3 regions of the Chryseobacterium sp. B21-037 genome follow, and region 3 is predicted to be linked to each of the others. Evidence: riboswitches for the same ligand, from Rfam matches in the RefSeq annotation. Region 3 holds a riboswitch; each other region holds the start of a gene.

The links. Region 3 has a riboswitch for S-adenosylmethionine ahead of MTQ00_RS14620 (TonB-dependent receptor plug domain-containing protein). Riboswitches for the same ligand answer to the same signal wherever they lie in the genome.
Region 1: linked by a shared signal. The riboswitch ahead of MTQ00_RS22400 (alpha/beta fold hydrolase) and the one ahead of MTQ00_RS14620 (TonB-dependent receptor plug domain-containing protein) in region 3 are both predicted to bind S-adenosylmethionine.
Region 2: linked by a shared signal. The riboswitch ahead of MTQ00_RS17710 (SusC/RagA family TonB-linked outer membrane protein) and the one ahead of MTQ00_RS14620 (TonB-dependent receptor plug domain-containing protein) in region 3 are both predicted to bind S-adenosylmethionine.

Annotation. Positions count from the first base shown of each region.
Region 1 is NZ_JALGCB010000001.1:4,117,852-4,121,382, forward strand. It holds gene MTQ00_RS18440 (MGH1-like glycoside hydrolase domain-containing protein) at 1-1,287, opposite strand, end outside; SAM riboswitch class I at 1,477-1,585, shown strand; gene MTQ00_RS22400 (alpha/beta fold hydrolase) at 1,649-2,638, shown strand; gene MTQ00_RS22405 (ACT domain-containing protein) at 2,650-3,531, shown strand, end outside.
Region 2 is NZ_JALGCB010000001.1:3,959,675-3,963,205, reverse strand. It holds gene MTQ00_RS17710 (SusC/RagA family TonB-linked outer membrane protein) at 1-1,716, opposite strand, end outside; SAM riboswitch class I at 1,800-1,896, opposite strand; gene MTQ00_RS17705 (type II 3-dehydroquinate dehydratase) at 2,142-2,546, shown strand; gene pckA (phosphoenolpyruvate carboxykinase (ATP)) at 2,597-3,531, opposite strand, start outside.
Region 3 is NZ_JALGCB010000001.1:3,299,653-3,303,183, forward strand. It holds gene MTQ00_RS14620 (TonB-dependent receptor plug domain-containing protein) at 1-1,767, opposite strand, end outside; SAM-I-IV-variant riboswitch at 2,073-2,171, opposite strand; gene MTQ00_RS14625 (outer membrane beta-barrel family protein) at 2,372-3,531, shown strand, end outside.

The sequences.
Region 1 (3,531 bases), 820 kb from region 3:
TGCATAGGGAACGCAGTGAAAAGCGAGATCCCAAGTAGCATACCATGGGTATTCCCATTTGTCCGGCATTGAAATAATGTCCTTATTGTGCATGTGGTTCCACTCTGTATTTCTTACATAATGATTGAAATCCCTCGGTGCATCAAAATTAGGATCTCCCTTAAGCCATTTCCCAACATTATAATGATAAAATTGTTTGTTCCATAATAGCCCTGCGAACGCCTGACGTTGAACATTTCTTTCATCATCATTCGTTACATCGTGCTGAACTTCTTCATAGAATTCGTTGGCCTCAGCAATCCGGGTGTTGAAAATCTCATCAAAATGATGAAATGGTTCATCGGTGTCGTTTGGCGCCAACCTGAAATCAAAGGTTTTTGATTGTCCCCCACCAATAATTTCTTCAATCACAAAAGCGGCTTTTGAACCTCTTTTTTCCGGATTAACGGTATTGGAGTTATGAATAATGTGATCGTTTATACCATCCTTGAAATAGGTGTTATCTGTTAAAGGAGCTCCGTATAATTTAGGTGTATTGGTTTCATTATCACAAAAGAGACTTTTGGCACCGGTATTTCTTGAATAGAATTTTTTGATGGAAATACTATCATGGTTAATATCAATACAACCGTTGTATGAGGCGTTTAGCTGACCTTTATAAGTATTATATCCCCATTTCCAGTTGTTACGGAACCAGGCTGTTGGAGCAACAACAATAGGTGCGTCGTTTTGGCTCCTGTTACAAACTGTGATACGGACTAAAAAATCTTCAGCATCTGCTTTACAGTATTCGATGAAAATATCAAAATATTCATCATTATCAAAGATTCCGGTATCAAAGATTTCAAATTCAGCTTCCTTTTTGCTTCGTCTGCCGTTTTCAGATAGCAGGTGATCATAAGGAAATTCATGGATCGGATATTTATACACCATCTTCATATAACTATGGGTAGGCGTGTTGTCCAGATAGTAAAAGATCTCTTTGATATCTTCACCATGATTGCCCTGGGGATTACTCAATCCGAAAAAACGTTCTTTGATCATTTTGTCCTTTTTGTTCCAAAATGAAAGAGCGAAACAAAAAAGCTGTTTGGTGTCCGATATTCCGGCAATCCCTTCTTCACCCCAACGGTAGGCATAACTTTCAGCTTTATCATGATTGGTGAAATTCCACGCATTGCCATTGGGACTATAATCCTCACGAACATTACCCCATTGTCTGTTGCTTACATAAGGCCCCCAGTTTTTCCATTTTATATCCTGTAATCTTTGTTTTTCTGCAGTCATAGTTCATCATTTTTCACTACGAAGGTAATTTTTTTGAAAAATAATTCCAATTTTTTCTATCTGAATAATTCTTAATACATCCTTGTAACTATAATGATTACAGGGATTTTCAGAATAAATTATTTTTTTCATGAAAAAATTAAATAAAATGTTATATCTTTGCACCATTCGATCATTCAAATATTGAAAATGTTATCAAGAAAGGTTGAGGGATTAGACCCGATGAAACCTTAGCAACCCTTTGCGCAAGCGAAGAAGGTGCTACGTTCTACCAAATTATTTTTTGGACAGATAACTTACTGAGTTTTTCAGCCATTTCCTGTGGCATTTTCAATTGTATTATAAATAATGTATAATAGAATTGAAAACAGAACTAAAACATATTAATCTTTCGTATCAAACTAATTCCGGAAAGGAATGCAATATCCCGTTGAGCTATCAGACCTTCGGGAAAGAGCTGTTTTCAGCACCTGTTATTTTAATCAACCATGCTTTAACGGGAAATTCCAATGTATCGGGAACAAATGGCTGGTGGAAGCAATTAGTAGGAGATGGCCAGGTGGTTGATACCAATGTCTATACGGTTTTGTGTTTCAATATTCCCGGAAATGGTTACGATGATTTTTTAATTGAAGAATATGAAGAGTTTACTCCTTCGGATATTGCAGGCATATTTTTAAAAGGGCTAGAATTACTTAACATTAAAAGTCTATATGCGATTATCGGAGGTTCTCTTGGTGGAGGAATAGGATGGGAAATGCTGGTTAAACGCCCGGAACTTGCAGAAGTATTTATTCCCATTGCCTGTGATTTCAGAACTCATGATTGGCTGCATGCGCAATGTATGGTTCAGAAATTTTTATTAAATGGAAATGACGCTCCGTTACAAAAGGCAAGAATCCATGCAATGCTATGTTATAGAACCCCACAATCTTTAAACGACAGATTTCAAAATAAATACAATACCGCAAAAAATAAGCTTGAATCGGAAGATTGGCTTGAATATCACGGAAAAGCTCTTAATGAAAGATTTAGTTTAAAATCTTATCAACTGATGAATCATTTGCTGATGAACATTAATGCCGAGGAAGAAAGGCTGGAGAATGTACAGGCACGAATGCACTTGATCTCCGTTGATACAGATTTGTTCTTTCCTGCTTCCGAAATCCGGATGTGTTTTGAAAAACTGAAAGGTAAAAAAAAGGATGTTTCTTATCACGAGATCACCTCAGTTCACGGGCATGATGCCTTCCTAATGGAATACAAACAATTAAATAATATCATTAAAACCATTTTATTACAGAAAGAAACTGAACAATTACAAGAAACCTGTAATAAAGCTAAACAATAAAGAATGAACAGATGAAAAATGTTAACGAAATAAAATTTTTAAAGAACAGATCAATCATCAAATTTGAAGGAGAAGATTTCTTAGGGGAAATCGGTATTGACGGTAGAATTTTTAAAGCACTTACTTTAGCCAGGATTAGTGTAGGAGTGATCTCACAACAGGCTATAGAAAACGGAATATCAATTTTGGTTCACGAAAACGATTCTGAAAATGCGGTTAATTGTCTGATTGAGGAATTTGAAGCGGAAAGGAAATCAGGAGCAGTATCTCAGATTTATAGTATTAATAACGTTTCAGTTCTGGGGTTTGTAGCTGAAGATTTTAATAAAATACTGGCGGAACTGGCAAGAAATAATGTTTTTCCTTTGCTTCTGAATCAGATAGCAAGTGAAAAAAGAGTAAATATTGTAGTTACCTCTTCTCAGGATGAGAAAACTAAGAATATCATTGAATCTGAAATATCCAAAAAACCTAAAACCGTTCATCTTGCAATCATTGGACATGGGAATGTGGGTAAAACTCTGATTGACCAGGTATTGGAATCTTCCGAAGAAATTAAGAGACGGAAAAAAATAGATCTTAAAGTAGTGGCTGTTGCTAATTCAAGAAAAATAGCATTCAATAAAAAAGGTTTTGGTCATAATTGGAATGATGAGGTTTTAGTTGCTGAAAACCCTTCCAATGTTGATGAACTGATCAGTTTCTCCAGAGAGAATCAGCTGGAGAATCTTATTGTGGTTGATAATACGGCGAGTAAGGATTTTGTTAAGAATTATCATGCTTTAGCTGAGAACGGATTTGATCTTGTATCTTCCAACAAGATTTTCAATACCCTTCCAATAGAAGAATATCGTAAACTAAGATATACGTTGAATAAAAATAACAGGCGATAC
Region 2 (3,531 bases), 660 kb from region 3:
CGGTGAAAAACGGGAAGATCCGTCTGATCTTACAGATCCGGAAATAAAATAAGTGTTATTGAAATCATACTCTGCTTTACCTAAAAAACTCAGTAAACCTAATTTATCACTATTACCACTAAAACCTCCTAATAAAGCCGCTGCATCCGGTTCATAATAATAAGGTAAAGAAAACTGACTTCGGCTTCCGGATATCGTCTGATACTCATAATGATAAAACTCCTGTCCGGCTAGAATATTGAAATGATGCTGATTGAATTTTTTGTCATAGGTCAAGATATTACTGGTTGTATAAGATAATGTCCGTGAATTTGTCTTGGTCACTGAACCTCCGATTTCACTACCTTCCCCAAGTAACGGATTTGAATAATAATGCCCATTATAATTTACCAGGTCAATTGAAAAACTGGATTTAAATTTTAATTCCGGTAAGAAGGTAAAATCCAAATACCCTTTTCCTGAAAAGTTATCTTCCCTGTTTTCATTTTTGTCTAATGGCAAAGTTGCTGCTGCATTTTGATTTTGCAAAGCACTTGTCGGCCTGTACTTTCCGAAGTCGTAAATTGTATTTCCGTTAGCATCAAGCTTATAGCTTCCGTCAGGATTTCTTTCATAGTATGGATAAAAAGAAGGAATTACTCTGGCTGCATTAATAATATTATCAGTTCTTGAATCGGAAGATGGTGGTGCCTCCTGAAGACTATTGGTATAGCTAAGGTTTGCTCCAACTGTTAACCATTTTTTCACTTCATTATTAATCTTCAATCTCGTACTGTATTTTGTAAATCCGGATCCTATGGCAATACCCTTATCATCAAGATATCCCAATGAGAAAAAGTAGTTTCCTTTTTCATTTCCGCCACTAAAATCAAGATCAACCTGGTTTCTTGAGGCCACTCTTTGTAGTATATCCCTCCAGTCATCATTCCATAAAGGCCTTGCTCCAGGCAGCAGTTTTCCATCTGTCCCTACCGGTTTTGCATAGTTAGAACCATATGGATTGATGCCCAGGTTATTCACAAGATTATCTGTGGCCATTTGCGCAGCCTGTTGTGCTGAAACCTGTCCTGATTTATATCCATTTCTCATTGCTTCCCAATATAATTGAAAATACTGGTCCGTGGTAACCTGTTCATAGTCCTTTACAGCCCTGCTGGAAAATCCCTGACTGATATTAAAATTGATTCGTGATTCTCCTTTTTTCCCTGACTTTGTAGTCACAATAATCACTCCGTTAGCACCTCTTGATCCATACAGAGAGCTTGCCGTAGCATCTTTCAAAACACTAATTGATTCTATATCATTTGGGCTGATAGAATTGATATTTCCATCAAAAGGAATTCCATCCACCACGAATAAAGGATTACTTGAGGCACTAATAGATCCGATCCCCCTGATACGGATTGTTGCCGTAGCACCCGGTTGGCCTGAAGCACTTACTGCCTGCAATCCCGCTACCTGCCCTTCCAAAGCTTTTGTAATATTGGTTACCGGCCGATTATTAATCTTTTCGCTGGAGATCGTCGCTACAGAACCTGTGTAACTCGTCTTTTTCGCTTTACCGTAAGCTACTACAACGACTTCATCAATATCTTTTTCCCTAAGCGTATCTTTCTTCTGCTTTATCTCCTGCCCATTAACACTAATAATGCCTAAGAAAAACAAAGCACCGGGTGAAATCCAAACACCAGCTTTGAATAAATTTCTACTAACCATAATCAATTTTATTTGTTAAATATTAAAAAAATACCCTTTGCGGAAAACACAGCAAAGGGCATCAAGAAATTGATTTAACCAAATGCTTATTTTTCCTTAAAAGGCTGAATGTAACACCTTGCATCATGCAGGTTGTTAAGACTTCGTAGGGTCAGTTCCCTCCATCTTTCTTTATAAGCCGATCGAAATATGGATGCAAATCTAAAAACAATTAGTCTATAAAACAAGTAGACTAATTTATTTTTTATTTTAAATTCTCAAAAATTAACTTAATTTTCACTTAAAACACCTGTTAATAAACCATTAGAGAAAATGTTAAATTTTTAAACATGAGAAATATCATTAAAAATAATGTAAAACATCTTCTTCAAATAAAACCCGTAAAATATCCGCACTAATCGAAAAAAACTTTTTAATTTTATGTTATGAAAATTTTAATCATAAACGGGCCGAATCTAAATCTGTTGGGTACAAGAGAACCTGAAATTTATGGAATAATTTCAATGGATGAATATTTGGAAAAACTAAAAGATGAATTCCTTTCTTACGAACTGAACTATTATCAATCGAATATTGAAGGAGAATTAATTAACAGACTTCAGGAAGATGATTTTGATGCTGTTATTATCAATCCGGGGGCTTTTACTCATTACTCTTATGCGATAGCCGACTGTTTAAAGAATATACAGAAACCTAAGATTGAAGTACATATCAGCAATATTTATAAAAGAGAAGAATTCCGGCAAAAGTCAGTAACAGCGGCTCACACAGATGCTGTATTATCCGGCTTTGGAATGAAAGGATACAGACTGGCTTTATTAAGCTTTTAGGATGTTTTAATACATAAAAAAGCCTCATCAATGATGAGGCTTTTCTTTTTTTATATTGTTTGTTCTTGTAATTGAGGTCCGGAAGCAACCAGCTTTTTCCCCTCTTCAGTGTTACAATACTGTTCAAAATTCTTAATATATCTTGATGCTAAGTCTTTAGCCTTCTCTTCCCACTCTGAAGCATCACTGTATGTATGTCTTGGATCCAGAATGCCTTCTGAAACATTGGGTAAAGAAGTAGGAATTTCCAAGTTCATAATAGGTACTTGTGCCTTAGGAGCGTTCTCAATAGATCCATCAATTATTGCATCAATAATGGCTCTTGTATCTTTTAATGAGATTCTTTTTCCTGTACCGTTCCATCCTGTATTTACCAAATAAGCTTTTGCTCCATGTTCTTTCATTTTACCAATCAAGGTTTTAGAGTACATGGTAGGATGTAACGTAAGAAATGCCTCACCAAAAGCCGGAGAGAATGAAGGTTCTGGAGAAGTAATTCCTCTTTCAGTTCCTGCTAATTTAGAAGTATATCCACATAAAAAGTGGTATTGAGCCTGATTTTCATCTAAAATTGAAACCGGAGGTAATACTCCGAATGCATCAGCTGAAAGATAAACAATCTTCTTAGCATGCCCAGCTTTAGAAGGCAGTACAATTTTGTTAATATGGTAAATCGGATAAGAAACTCTCGTGTTTTCAGTGATTGAATTATCAGTATAATCAGAAACACCATTATTTACAACAACATTTTCAAGAAGAGCATCTCTTTTAATTGCTCTGAAAATGTCCGGTTCTTTTTCTTCCGATAAGTCAATTACTTTTGCATAGCAACCTCCCTCATAGTTGAAAACTCCATTGTTATCCCAACCGTGTTCATCGTCACCAATAAGATATCTTTTAGGATCAGCGGATAAAGTTGTTTTACCTGTTCCGGAAAGGCCGAAGAACAAAGCAACATCTCCTTCTTCTCCTACGTTTGCAGAAC
Region 3 (3,531 bases):
AGTCGCTAGTTTATAATTAAAGGTAGATCCAAAGTCTGAATAGTTTTCATAGCGCAAAGCACCTTCTACCAGCCACCAATCCGTTGGTTCCAGCTCCACATCTACATATCCGGCCACACTATTTCTATTTCCGGAAACAGCATTATCCGGACTAAATCCCGGAAATACCTGGGAACCGGCAGGTCTTGTTACGCCAAAAAAATCAGTCACAAGCTCATTTTTTGGAGTATTTACGGTCACTACATTTCCATAAATATCATAAGAGGCATAAGAATTCTCGTTACCGGCATTCACCTTATAATTTTCATAACGGTATTCCCCTCCAAATGCAATGTTCAGCCCATGCAATACATCATACTTTTTGGAAAAGTCAAGGTTTAGGGTGTTTTGCAAAAACTCAAGTCCACCTGCATCAAATCTTCTTGGAGAGTTGTTGACCAATGAAGAATTAAAAGTATTAACAACTCCAAACTTGAAAGTATTCTTTCCAAAAGTGTTACTGAGATCTATATTCCAGTCATTCCATTTTCCTTTGATCCCAGCTGCATATGAATAATCATTAATGGTAGACTCAATCTGTGGCAGATATCCGTTGGGTGTTATAAAATTGATATTTCTCTCGGTATTAGGCAAACGGAAAAAACCTCCGGCATTCCCCAGCCTGTAGCTATATCCTCCAAAAGAATACACCTTCCAGTCATCATTAATCGGAATTTCCGAATTATAATATACCTGGGCTGATTGTAGTTTCGACTGTCCTGCCCTGATACTGAAGTCTTTCCGTTGAAGTCCTCTATATGCAAGTTCATCATTGGTAACATCCCCTCCTAATAAACCCTGTAAAGTTGAAATGTTATTGGCGTTTGCAATTTTATTCTGTAAATCAGATGAAAAATAATTTACTTTTGTTGCATATTGTTTAATCGTATTGATAATTTGCTGGCTATTGGAAGTATTATTTATATTCTTATAAAGCCCGTCTATATCTATCCCATCTTGAGCAGCCCTGTAGTTAATAGCATTATAGGCATTGTATATATCGCCATTCCTCACACCAGCTCGGGAATAAGGATCCCGGTATTGTGTTGATGTGGTAATATTGAAGAAACCCTGTTTTCCAAGTTTGAATCCATAATTCAGGTCTAAAGAGATGGTTTCTCCATCCAGTCCACCGGAAAAATTGTTGGTAACCGGTGAAGCATATCCTCCCAAAAATAACTGACCGGATAACCCCAATCTTTTTTTAAGACCTAAATTGACAACTCCTGCAATAGCATCAGATCCGTATTGTGCAGAAGCACCATCCCGAAGCACTTCAATTTTATCCAAAGCAAAAGCAGGAATCGCATTAAGATCTGTTCCCACCGAACCCCTACCTGGTGTAAGGGTTACATTGATGAGTGAAGACTGATGCCTTCTTTTCCCATTAAGTAAAACTAAAACCTGATCGGGACCTAAACCCCTCAATTGTGCAGGATCCACAAAATCCGTCCCGTCATTTACAGTATGCGATGTGGAGGAAAAAGAAGGGACAATATAGTTTAGAGCCTGGCTTATATTATTAACCGGGCTTTGTTTCAATATTTTTGAAATGTTAATAACGTCTACTGGAACCGGAGTATCTGTTAATGATCTACCTGATCCTCTTGAACCGAGAAGAACAACCTCATCGATTTTTTTTGATTTTAGAGTATCAGACTGGGCGAAGTAAAACGTCGAAATTAAAGTGGCCGAAGCAATGATACTTCTATTTTTAAAATGGCGCATGTGTTTTATTTTTAAATTTTTGTTATAATTTTTTTGTTTGCTTAAAATTTTAAGCAAAAAGTATCCTGTAACCTTGAAAACACAAGGCTAAAAGAAAAATGATAAACGGTTTTATTAGTTAATAGAAACCAGAGGCTAAGAACAACAACACATACACATCACGAAATGCCATGAGTGATCACCAGCATACAGAAGCTTTGCTTCGATATCTGCCGGGCAAAAAGTCAAATTCATTGTGCTGTAATTTTCCCTGTTCTTAAACATTGATTTTAAATTTTAAACAAAAATTGTAAGATGGGAATGAATAGAAAAACATTTTTTCCGGAGCTTGCCGGCTTATCTATTTCAGCACCTTGCTTGTTTTGCAGGTTGCTATCCCATCTATGAGATTCTTGATAATTGTGAGGCACAAGATATAACTATTTTACAAATAAAAAAATAATTTGTAAAATTTTTAAATTAATCGCAAAACCAAGCCGTATGATGATGCAATATGATTATATTCTATTGTGAGGTATTTCATGGAATAAAACAACCCTCTAAAAACTTTCCTTGTAACATTTTTTTATTTTAAACGTCTAACTGAGTAGTAGTAAAAACCATTATGAAAAAAATTGTACTCGTTTTATTTTCCTTAAGCATTATTGTCACAAAGGCTCAGGAAAAAACCAACAACCAGGTCAAGGAAAAGCAGATCGAAGGGGTTGTAATTACCAAAACTAAAAAAGCCGTTGAACAAAAAGCAGACCGGACTATTTTTGATTTTTCAGAACAGCCCCAGCTGAACAACGGAAATGTTTTAGAGGGTATCAAAAAACTTCCGGGTCTGGTGTCTACTGATATTGCCGGTATGATGTATCAGGGAAAGATCCTTGATGTTTATCTTAACGGACGCCCTTTAAACATTACTTCCAATGAACTCAATTCATTTTTGGAAGGGATGCCTGCCAATTCTGTAGACCGAATTGAAGTGATCACTCAACCTGGCGCTGAATTCCCGGCAACTTCCGGGGGTGCAATTATGAATATCATTACGAACAAAAATGCCAATAAATATCTTACGGCAACTTATTCAGGAAATTATTCATTTACCAACTACGGTAAGTTGAGAAGCAGAACCAGCAACTCTTTAAATTTAAACGCCCGTAATAAATATTTCGGATGGCAGCTGAACATCGGACAGAACTATCGGGAAAGTATGCTGAATTCGAATCAAAATGATTTATTATTAAGCAATACGGATAGAATCGGCCGTGGTTATTTCGCGAAATCGGGCTTAACATTTGATCTGGGACAGGACAGATTATTATTAAATTACGATATCTATCATAATAAAAACAGCAATTACACAGATAGTAACGGTTTTGCTGACCTACCGTACATTCCTGTTAAAGACAGTATCAGGGAAGGATATTTTCATGCATTTGATGCCGCTTACACGAATAATTTGAGACAGGAAGCGGTAATAACCTATCAGAAACGCTTTAGTGATAAATCTCAAAAACTGGATTTCCAGTTCGGATATACCAAATCAACGAGTAAATTTGATCAGAATAATATTTTCAGAGATATCAGTTACATCAATCCTAACGAAAACTTTCCAAGGTTTTCGGATGGCCTTTTACTGAACAATGAATCTGACATGAGAATTGCTAATTTTAAAGTGGATTATTCGCAACCAATCAAGATCCTTGATGGAGGAAAGGTAAGTTTCGGTGGATTATATGAAAAACAAAACTTCGATACCCAAAGCAGAGGTTTGAC